DNA from 3 places in the Telluria sp. LT1R51-2 genome. Region 1 is predicted to be linked to each of the others. Evidence: predicted binding sites of a transcription regulator. Region 1 holds the regulator's gene; each other region holds the start of a gene.
What was found. Region 1 encodes LexA, which represses DNA repair genes until DNA is damaged. Its sites were predicted from a motif close to ACTGTATNNNNATACAGT; they were not measured.
Positions count from the first base shown of each region.

Region 2: the regulator LexA is predicted to act here: its motif matches at 2,008-2,025, upstream of AC56LH_RS17665 (putative DNA modification/repair radical SAM protein).
Region 3: the regulator LexA is predicted to act here: its motif matches at 1,705-1,722, upstream of AC56LH_RS10090 (ATP-dependent helicase).

Region 1 is NZ_JCASIM010000001.1:2,974,840-2,978,111, reverse strand. Features, by position in the region: gene AC56LH_RS13215 (tetratricopeptide repeat protein) at 94-798, shown strand; gene lexA (transcriptional repressor LexA) at 847-1,476, opposite strand; gene AC56LH_RS13205 (DUF6289 family protein) at 1,666-1,893, opposite strand; gene rpsF (30S ribosomal protein S6) at 2,116-2,523, shown strand; gene priB (primosomal replication protein N) at 2,561-2,860, shown strand; gene rpsR (30S ribosomal protein S18) at 2,889-3,179, shown strand; gene rplI (50S ribosomal protein L9) at 3,216-3,272, shown strand, end outside.
Region 2 is NZ_JCASIM010000001.1:3,992,853-3,996,124, forward strand. Features, by position in the region: gene AC56LH_RS17660 (UdgX family uracil-DNA binding protein) at 1-769, opposite strand, end outside; gene AC56LH_RS17665 (putative DNA modification/repair radical SAM protein) at 766-1,995, opposite strand; gene AC56LH_RS17670 (SEL1-like repeat protein) at 2,104-3,272, opposite strand, start outside.
Region 3 is NZ_JCASIM010000001.1:2,313,263-2,316,534, reverse strand. Features, by position in the region: gene AC56LH_RS10105 (chromate transporter) at 1-465, opposite strand, end outside; gene AC56LH_RS10100 (chromate transporter) at 462-1,058, opposite strand; gene AC56LH_RS10095 (hypothetical protein) at 1,201-1,419, shown strand; gene AC56LH_RS10090 (ATP-dependent helicase) at 1,746-3,272, shown strand, end outside.

The sequences.
Region 1 (3,272 bases):
GCGATGCCGGCCTTGTCATTTTTACGGTTGAGTCTCGCTGTAAAAGGGGGCTATGATGCGCCATCGTCACCCTGTCATTTTCCTCGGATGCCCATGAAACGTTTCCTGCTCTGCCTTTCTCTGACTATTGCCAGCACCGTCTATGCGGGCGAGCTGGAAGACGCCAACGCGCTGTTCGAAAAGAAGGATTACGCGGGCGCGCTCAAGCTGTATACCAAGCTGGCCAATGCCGGTAATCCGCAAGCGCAGCAGCAACTGGGCCAGATGTACTGGTATGGCGAGGCGGGCGCGGTCGATGAGGCGGCGGCCAAGGCGTTGTTCGAAAAGTCGGCGGCCAAGGGCAACAAGGTCGCAGCCCAATCGCTGGTCGTCATGGAGCAGCGCGTCACCAGGCGCGCCGAGATCGACTACTGGATCAAGGGTTATGATGGCGCCGAGCTGCAGTCGGGCGAATACCGCTGCCCGTCGCCGCGCATTCCGGCGGTGTCGAAAGTAAACGACGAAATCGACCGCGTTAACAAGCTGGTGACGGGCTGGCAGGATTGTTACAACAAGATGGTGACCAATTTGAATGCGCAATCGCCGCTGACGAAGAAGATTCCGGCCGATATCGCCAAGCTGATGAACAAGCAGGAAGCGGACGCGTCAGCAGCCTACCTGGAGCAGGTGCGGCAGAACATCGCGGAAGGCGCGAAGGTTAGTTCAAAGATGATCCTGGCGGATTTTGCGGCATGGCGCAGTGCGACCGAGGCGTTCATCAACCAGCACAATGCGGTGGTGAAGAAGGCGTCGAAATAAGCGAAGAGGGTAGGGAAAGCGCCGGCCGGGTAGGCCGGCGCCATGACATCAGTTCCAGCTACGCATCAAGCCGACAGCCAGGCCTTCGAGCGCGAACTCTTCGTCCGGCGAGACGGCAATGATATTGAAGTCAGGGTTTTCTGGCAGCAGCTCCACCAAATCGCCCGTCTTGCGATAGCGCTTGACCGTGACTTCATCACCCAGGCGGGCAACGACGATCTGCCCGTTCTTGGCGCTGTCGATTTTCTTGACCGCCAAAAAGTCGCCATCCATGATGCCGGCGTCGCGCATCGACCAGCCCTTGACCTTCAGCAGAAAATCCGGGCGCGCCGCGAACATGGCCGCATCGACGTTATAAGTTGCTTCGACGTGCTCTTGCGCGAGGATCGGATTGCCCGCAGCGACGCGCCCGACCAGCGGCAGTGACATGAACGACGGCGGTGGCATCGGGATCGCCTCGACGCTCGCGCCGATCAGGCGGATGCCGCGCGACGTGCCCGGCGAAATTTCGATGGCGCCCTTGCGCGCCAGTGCTTGCAGATGTTCTTCAGCCGCATTGGCCGAGCGGAAGCCCAGTTCGGACGCGATTTCAGCCCGGGTTGGGGGAAAACCGGTGTTCTCGATCGCTTCCTTGATCAGGTTCAGGATCTGTTCTTGCCGTGCAGTGAGCTTTAGCATAAATGTGTTACAGCAACCGGTTATGTAAGTAACCTGTATTTTTGTACAGTATTCTGCTGCGCGCAAGGTGTATTCCAAAAAAAATCGCAAAAAAAGCCGCGACATCACGGCAAGCACCTGAAAAAGGCGCAAATCGGTGTCGCGGCTGCGTGTATTGGCGTGAATTACGTGCTGCTCAACATCGGGTGATTAGCAGTAGTCTTCTGCGGTGGTCACGACATACTGCGTCTGGATACCGGATTTGATCGTTCGACCCTGGCAGGTAAACTGCCTCCAGCCAACTTCTTGAGTGTATGTGTCGTCGGAATAATACGTCCAGGTCGTGGTGACTCCAGGACCAGCGATCACCGGCGTGGTAATTGCGCTCGACATGGCCAGTGCGGCAACGACGGCGAGAGAGGCGAGATGACGTTTCATGGAACTCCTCAATAAATTTGGATTGAACAACGCTCTGGTGCGGCGGACACTGACGGCGAAGGTCGCTGCATGGACCATCATAGGGTGACAGGCGACGGCCCTGAAGACCTGTCCTGATAGTTGCGATCAACGCCTGGACGGGTTATAATTGCCGGCTTTCCCTTCCCACACTCGTCTTGACGCCGAGGTGGGCATTTGTTAAACGTCCTCAAGGAGTAATGCATGCGTCATTATGAAATCGTGTTTATCGTCCATCCGGACCAGAGCGAACAAGTCCCGGCGATGATCGAGCGTTACAAGACCACGGTGACCAGCCGCGGCGGTAACATCCATCGCGTTGAAGACTGGGGCCGCCGCCAGATGGCATACCAGATCCAGAAGCTGCCAAAAGCACACTACATCTGCCTGAACATCGAATGCGACAACGAGACCCTGGTCGAGCTGGAAACTGCATTCAAGTTCAATGATGCGGTTCTGCGTCACCTGACCGTCAAGCTGAAAAAAGCTGAAACCGCACCGTCGCCGATGATGAAATCGGTACAGCGCGAAGACGCAGCCAAGAGCCACCGTGCCGAAGCCGCTGCGCCAGCAGCCGCTCCAGCCGCTGCGCCAGCGCCTGCTGCTGCTTAAGTTTTCCCCAGTCATTCGTAGTAACCAGTAATACCGGGTGCATAGCGCAAACCACCTCCAGCTCATGGCGACCATCGCCGAGCGCGACGTACTGCGTTACACCCCGGCCGGTGTGCCAATCGTTTCAGCCGTCCTGATGCATGAATCGCAGCAGGAAGAGGCCGGAGTCGACAGGTCGGTCGCGTTCGAAGTCCCCGCGTTCGCCGCGGGCGAGATTTCGGGCAGGTTTGCCAGCGCCGAATTGGGCGCCAGCTACAGGTTCAACGGATTTCTTGCACGGAAAAATCGCAACAGCAAAGCCCTGGTGTTTCACATCATTGATTTCAGTGCCGCTTAACCCGGCAATTTAGATACAGGAGCCTCAAATGGCATTCGGTAAAAAGTTCGACAAAAACAAAGCGAAACTCAAAGAGAAGCGCAAACAGCAAAACCCGCTGTTCAAGCGCAAGAAATTCTGCCGCTTCACCGCCGCTGGCGTTGAGCAGGTGGACTACAAGGACGTCGACACCCTGAAGGACTTCGTCCAGGAAAACGGCAAGATCATGCCAGCACGTCTGACCGGCACCAAGGCGCACTATCAGCGTCAGGTCGACACCGCGATCAAGCGCGCACGCTACCTTGCGCTGCTGCCGTACACCGACCTGCACCACGGTTAATCGTCGGTCACGACAGTCAGACATCTGGAGATCACTATGCAAATCATTCTGTTGGAAAAAGTAGTCAACGTCGGCAACCTGGGCGACGTCGTC
Region 2 (3,272 bases), 1.0 Mb from region 1:
GGCGCGCAGGGTTGAAGATGCTGCGGTAGTAGGTCAGCCACAGCGCCTCCCCGTCGTCTTCCAGGTCGGCCGGGCCGGACATCAATGGCCCGGCGTCGTGCAGCGTGGCGCCGTCCCACAGCACGCTGGCCTCGGGCGTGGCAATCATCCAGGTCATCTTGCCCATGCGGGCGACGAAATGTTCGGCCACTTGCGGCAGCACGTCGTGCGCGGGTTCGAACCAGGCGACGAACTGCGGCGGCCCGGCCTCGATCGGCCGTTCGCGAAAGCGGATATACGCAAACATGTCATGTACCTCGCGCCGCACCGCCTTGACCATCGACGTCAGCCGCGCGCCATCGGGGTCGGCGGGCGACTGCACGTCGTGCTCGCCCTGCTGCCAGCGCCAGACCACGCGGTACAGGAAGGCCCAGCGGTCGTGGTCGCGGTAGCAGGCGGCTGTCTGCAGCATCTCCATCAGGGAGCGCGGGACTTGCGGCCTGGGCGTGGCTTGTGCCACCCGTTCGGCAGGCGGGGCGGCGAGAAGGTCGCCAGTCGGCTGCACCGTCTCCAGAGCCGATGCCGGCGCTGCCGGCGCGCTCGAGAACAAATCGGCGCCAGGCTCGCCCCAGGTCACTGCTTCGGGCGGCACGCCAGCGCGCAGCAGGGCGCGGGCCGTGGCACGCCACTCGACGAACGAGGCCACCAGCAGCGGCTGGCCTGCGCGGACCGCGGCGACGGCCTCGCTGGCGACGACGGCTGCGGTGGCCGCGGTGGCCGCGGGGGTCATGCTGCCTGCAGCTCCGGCCATAGGTTCATCTGCTGCGGCGCGTCGGCCATGTGCTTGCGCAGCAGGTCGGAGCTGGTCGCGCCCTGCGCCGGCTTGTAGTCGGCGGTGACGACGAACGGCGCCAGCTTTTTCAGGCTGCAGCGCAGCCGCGATAAATCTTCCCAGCGGATGCGGCGAATACGGCGCAGGTCGGCAATGCGCTTGGCGTTGCGCAGGCCAATGCCGGGGATGCGCGCAATCAGCGTCGCATCGACGCGGTTCAGGTCCATTGGAAACTGGTCACGGTTCGACAGCGCCCAGGCCAGTTTGGGATCGATGTCCAGCGCCAGGTTGCCCGTCTGCGGCATGATCTCGCCGGCCGTGAAGCCGTAACTGCGCAGCAGGAAATCGGCCTGGTACAGGCGGTGCTCGCGCAGCAGCGGCGGGGGCGCGAGCGGCACGCTCTTGGGGCTTTGCGGGATGGGACTGAACGCGGAGTAGTACACGCGCTTGAGTTTATAGCTGCCGTACAGCGTCTCGGCCGTGTTGAGGATCGTGTGGTCGTCGCTGGCATCGGCCCCGACGATCATCTGCGTGCTCTGGCCGGCCGGCGCGAATGCGGGCGACCTTGGCTCTTCGGCTTTCTCATCGAGCTTGCGCCGGATGGAACCCATCGCCAGCTTGATCGTGTGGACGCTCTTTTCGGGCGCGAGCTTCGTCACGCTGTCGTGCGTGGGCAGCTCGATATTGACCGACAGGCGATCGGCCCAGCGCCCCGCTTCGGTAATCAGGAGCGGATCGGCATCGGGAATCGTCTTGAGGTGGATGTAGCCGCGGAAGTTGTGCACCTCGCGCAGGGTGCGCGCCACGGCCACCAGCTGCTCCATCGTGTAGTCGGCCGACTGGATGATGCCGGAACTGAGAAACAGGCCGTCGATGTAGTTGCGCAGGTAAAAATCCTGCGTCAGCTTGACCACTTCGTCGACCGCAAAGCGCGCGCGCGGCACGTTCGACGTACGGCGGTTGATGCAGTACTGGCAGTCGTAGATGCAGAAGTTGGTGAGCAGGATCTTGAGCAGCGAGACGCATCGCCCATCGGGCGTGTAGCTGTGGCAGATGCCCATGCCGGTGGTAGCGCCCAGGCCGTCCTTGCCCTCGGAGCCGCGCTTGGGCGCACCGCTGCTGGCGCAGGATGCGTCGTACTTGGCCGCGTCGGCCAGGATTTCGAGCTTGTCGTTGAGTTCCATCGGACGCCCGTGGCTGTATGGGCATACAGTATAGCGTGGCGTGTCATGACAGAGGGTGCGGCAGCGCACCCGTGCGGGGGTGGCGCCGGGTCAAAGACGGGACGCTAGTTAAGCGTGCAACAAGCTTTCGGCCTGCGATAACTGCTGCGCATCCATGCGGCGCGCGGTGCGGGCCAGGTAGTCGCGTGCCGGCCCGATGCCGGCGCCGCCCGCCCGATGCAGCCACGCATAGGCTTCGACCAGATCGCGCGGCGCGCCCTGTCCCGCCGCATACATCACGCCCAGGTTGAACTGGGCCCGTGCGTGGCCCTGGCGCGCCGCGCACAGGTACCAGAAATGGGCTGCTTCGTAATCCTTGTCCGCCCCCTTGGCGCAGTCGTAGCGCAGCCCCAGCTCGAATTGCGCCAGCGCGTGCTTCTGGTCGGCCGCCTTGTGCAGCCAGTCGGTGGCTTCGGCCGGGTCGCCCAGATCGAGCCGGTCGAGCAGCGTGGCTACCATGTACTGCGCCGCCGCGTACCCCTGGGCTGCGGCGCGCCGGTACCACGCGAGTGCCTGCACGCTGTCCTGCACTGCGCCGATGCCGTTTTCGTGGCGCAGGCCCAGGTCGAACTGCGCGCGCAGGTGGCCCTGCTCGGCCGCCTTGCGGTACCAGGCGGTGGCCTCCACCGCATCGCGCTCGACGCCGTTGCCCGTGTCGAGGAGCTGCCCGAGGTGGTACTGCGCCACCGGCAAGCCCTGTTCGGCCGCGCGGCGGTACCAGACGGCCGCCTGCGCCGCATCCTGCACCACGCCCTGCCCGTGCTCATGGCGCATGCCCAGACTGTCCTGCGCGCCCGCATGGCCCTGCTGCGCGGCGCGCCGGTACCAGATAGCGGCCAGCGCATCGTCCTGCGGCACGCCGTGGCCGGTGTCGTACATCAGCGCCAAATTGAACTGCGAGCTGGCATGGCCCTGGATGCCCGCACGGCCGTACCATAGCATCGCCTGTTCGCCGTCCGCCTCCACGTCCTGGCCCTTGTCGTAGCGCAGGCCCAGATTGAACTGGGCCGGCGCATAGCCCTGCAGCGCGGCCTTGCGCAGCCAGTCCAGGGCCTGCGCCGGATCGCGCGCCACGCCGTGGCCGCTGTCATAGCGCAGGCCCAGGCTGTACTGCGAACGGGCGTAGCCCTGGATGGCCGCGCGCCGGTACCATTCAAGGGCCGCGTCGTGGTCCTGCGCCACGCCCTTGCCGGTGTCGTACATCATCCCGAGATTGTGCTGGGCGCCTGCCTCGCCCT
Region 3 (3,272 bases), 660 kb from region 1:
GTCCGGATCGGTGCCCCCACCGGTGGCCAGCAGCCAGGCGGTCGACAGCAGCATCGCAATGACGAGCGGCGCCATGCCCTGCTTGAAGGCGCGCACGGCCCGCCGTTCGCGGTTGCGCTGCGCCCATTGCGCCACCTGATAAGTAAACACGGTCGACGGCAACATGATGCCGACCATCGCGATGACCACGCCGCAGAGCGCGGCCAGCGTGCTGCCGTTGTTCAGGCCGACGTTCCAGCCCAGCAGCGCCACGAACAGCACATTTGGCCCGGGCGACGACTGCGCCAGCGCAACCGAGTCGCCAAATTGCGCCGGCGTCAGCCAGCCCTGGCGCTCGACCAGGTAGCGCTGCATTTCGGATGTGGTCGAGATCGCACCCCCCAGCGACATCATCGACAGCGCCAAAAAGTGGGTGAACAGGCTGAGCCAGTCGTTCCAGGTGAATACCAGCTGCGGCGCGCTCATGGCTTGAGCCTGCGCCAGGCCAGCACGCAGCCCAGGCCGCCCAGGCCGAACACGACCGCTGCCAGCGGCACCCGCACCCAGGCCAGCAGCACGAAGCTGATCGCGGCGATCAGTATGCACGCCACGAGCGGCAGCACGTTCTTGCCCAGCGCGGCCGACATCTTCAGGCCGGTGGCCGCCACCAGCCCGGCGGCGACGGCCGCCATGCCGCGCAGTGCGCCCTGGACCGCCGGCACCTCGGCGAACCGGGCATACACCAGGGCCAGCGCCAGCACCACGAGCAGCGGCGCTGCCAGCAGGCCGGCCAGTGCACTCATCGCGCCGGCCAGGCCGAAGTGGCGCTGGCCGATCACCATCGCCAGGTTGCACACGTTCGGCCCCGGCAGAATTTGCGCGACCGACCATTCTTCGATGAATTCTTCGTTGGTCAGCCAGCGTTTGCGCTCGACCAGTTCGCGCTGGATCACGGCCAGCACGCCGCCAAAGCCCTGCAGGGCGATCAGCGTGAACGAGACGAAGAGGTCGGTGCACGACGCGGGCACGGGGTGCGCTGCGGCGGCTGCGCTTGGGGAGGGGAGGGGCGAAGGGCTCATGGCATTATTATCGCCGCTGCGCCGCGCGCACGCTTACCACGGGCAATGTATTCCCGTATTGATACAGGTTTGCCATTGACTTTACATCTGCTTGGCCAATAATCGTGGTGCATGACACATCCACCATCACCGGAGATCAGCGATGAACCTACTGCACACGCAAGACATCCATCCATGCGTTGCCAGCGCATCCGAACTGCGATCTGATGCCGGCCAGCGCGATGTCGTCACGCGCGGCATTGCCACGTTGGGCGAGCTCGGCGTCGTGCCGGCAGTCGAATACCTGAAGTCCAACGGTGTCCGGCCGAAGGTCATCGAGCGCGTTTTGCTTGAACCCGAACGGCGTCGCACGCTGGCATGATCTGCACAGCAGCAACGGCGCTGTCAAGGGTGCGACTGCCTTTGTTTGCGATCAATTTGCAGTTGTCACCGTCATTGCCTTCCCAATAGGCAAATTGTTGAAAGCCGCCCCGCAGGCCGTGTTCAGCCTGTCAAGCCCCCGCTTTTCCACATAGTTATTCACAGACTTTGTGGATATCCAGAAAAGGTTTATTTATCCGCGGCTGATCAAAGACACTTCAGGTCGGGCCTGATGCCATGCGCGGGCACCCATGAGCGTCGTGCGATTTAGCGCTTGCGGTGCGATACTGGACAAATGTACAGTATCGCTTTCTCCGTCTGCCGCCCATGACCACCGCCACCGCCGCGCCTGCCACTGAAGACCCGTTCGCCAGCTTGAATCCGGCGCAGCGCGCCGCGGTCGAACACGATATCGGCGTGGATGCGCCGCGTCCGCTGCTGGTCGTCGCCGGCGCCGGCTCCGGCAAGACCAATACGCTGGCGCACCGCGTGGCGCGCCTGATCGGGGCCGGCGCCGATCCGCAGCGCATCCTGCTGCTGACCTTTTCACGCCGTGCGGCGGATGAAATGCGCCAGCGCGCCAGCGGGGTTCTGCACCGGTTGTTTGGCCGCAGTGCGCCGGCGCAATCCCAGGCGCCGGTTGCGCTGCCCTGGGCCGGCACCTTTCACAGCATCGGCGTGCGCCTGCTGCGCGAATTCGCCGGGCGCATCGGCCTCGATCCGCAATTCACCATCCATGACCGGGGCGACGCCGAGGACCTGATGGGGATGGTGCGCCACGAAATCGGCCTGTCGCGCACGGAAAAACGCTTTCCCATGAAAGGCACCTGCCTGTCGATCTATTCGCGCGTGGTCAACAGCCGCGATCCACTCGATCAGGTTCTGCAGGCGTATTTTCCCTGGTGCGCCGAATGGGAAGCCCAGCTCAAGACGCTGTTCGGCGCATATGTCGACGCCAAGCAAGAGCAGAATGTGCTCGACTACGACGACCTGCTGCTGTTCTGGGCCGAAATGGCGGCCGACCCGGTGCTCGGGCTTGAGCTGGGCAGCTGGTTCGACCATGTGCTGGTCGATGAGTACCAGGATACCAACCGCCTGCAGGCCGCGATCATCACCGGCATGAAACCCGATGGCAGGGGTGTGATGGTAGTCGGCGACGACGCCCAGTCCATCTACAGTTTTCGCGGCGCCACCGTGCGCAACATCCTCGATTTCGCGGGCCAGTTTACGCAGCCGGCGCAGTTGATCACGCTCGAGCGCAATTACCGCTCGACGCAGCCGATCCTGGACGCGTCCAACGCCGTCATTGGCGCTGCGCTCGAGCGCCACGCCAAGACGCTCTGGACCGACAAGGCGTCGACCATCAAACCGCAGCTCGTGCTGATTCCCGATGAAGCCGAGCAGGCGCGCTGGGTCTGCAGCCGCATCCTCGAGCAGCGCGAAGAAGGCGTGCCGCTCAAGTCGCAGGCGGTGCTGTTTCGCGCGGCCAGCCACAGCGCTGCGCTCGAACTCGAACTCATGCGGCGTAACGTCCCGTTCGTCAAGTTCGGCGGCCTGAAATTCCTGGAGGCTTCGCATATCAAGGATCTGCTGGCGCTGCTGCGCTTTGCCCAGAACCCGAGTGGGCGCCTGGCCGGGTTCCGCGTGCTGCAACTGATTCCCGGAATCGGCCAGGCGACTGCCACGCGCGTGCTCGATGCGGTGGGCGAGAGCAGCGATGTCGCCGCCACGCTGGCGGCGTTTCCCGTGCCGGCGCGCTGCAGCGCCGAGTGGCAAACGTTCTGCGCAGTGTATGCGCGCCTGCGCACCCCGGGCCTGCGCTGGCCGCAAGACCTCGAGCTGGCGCGCGACTGG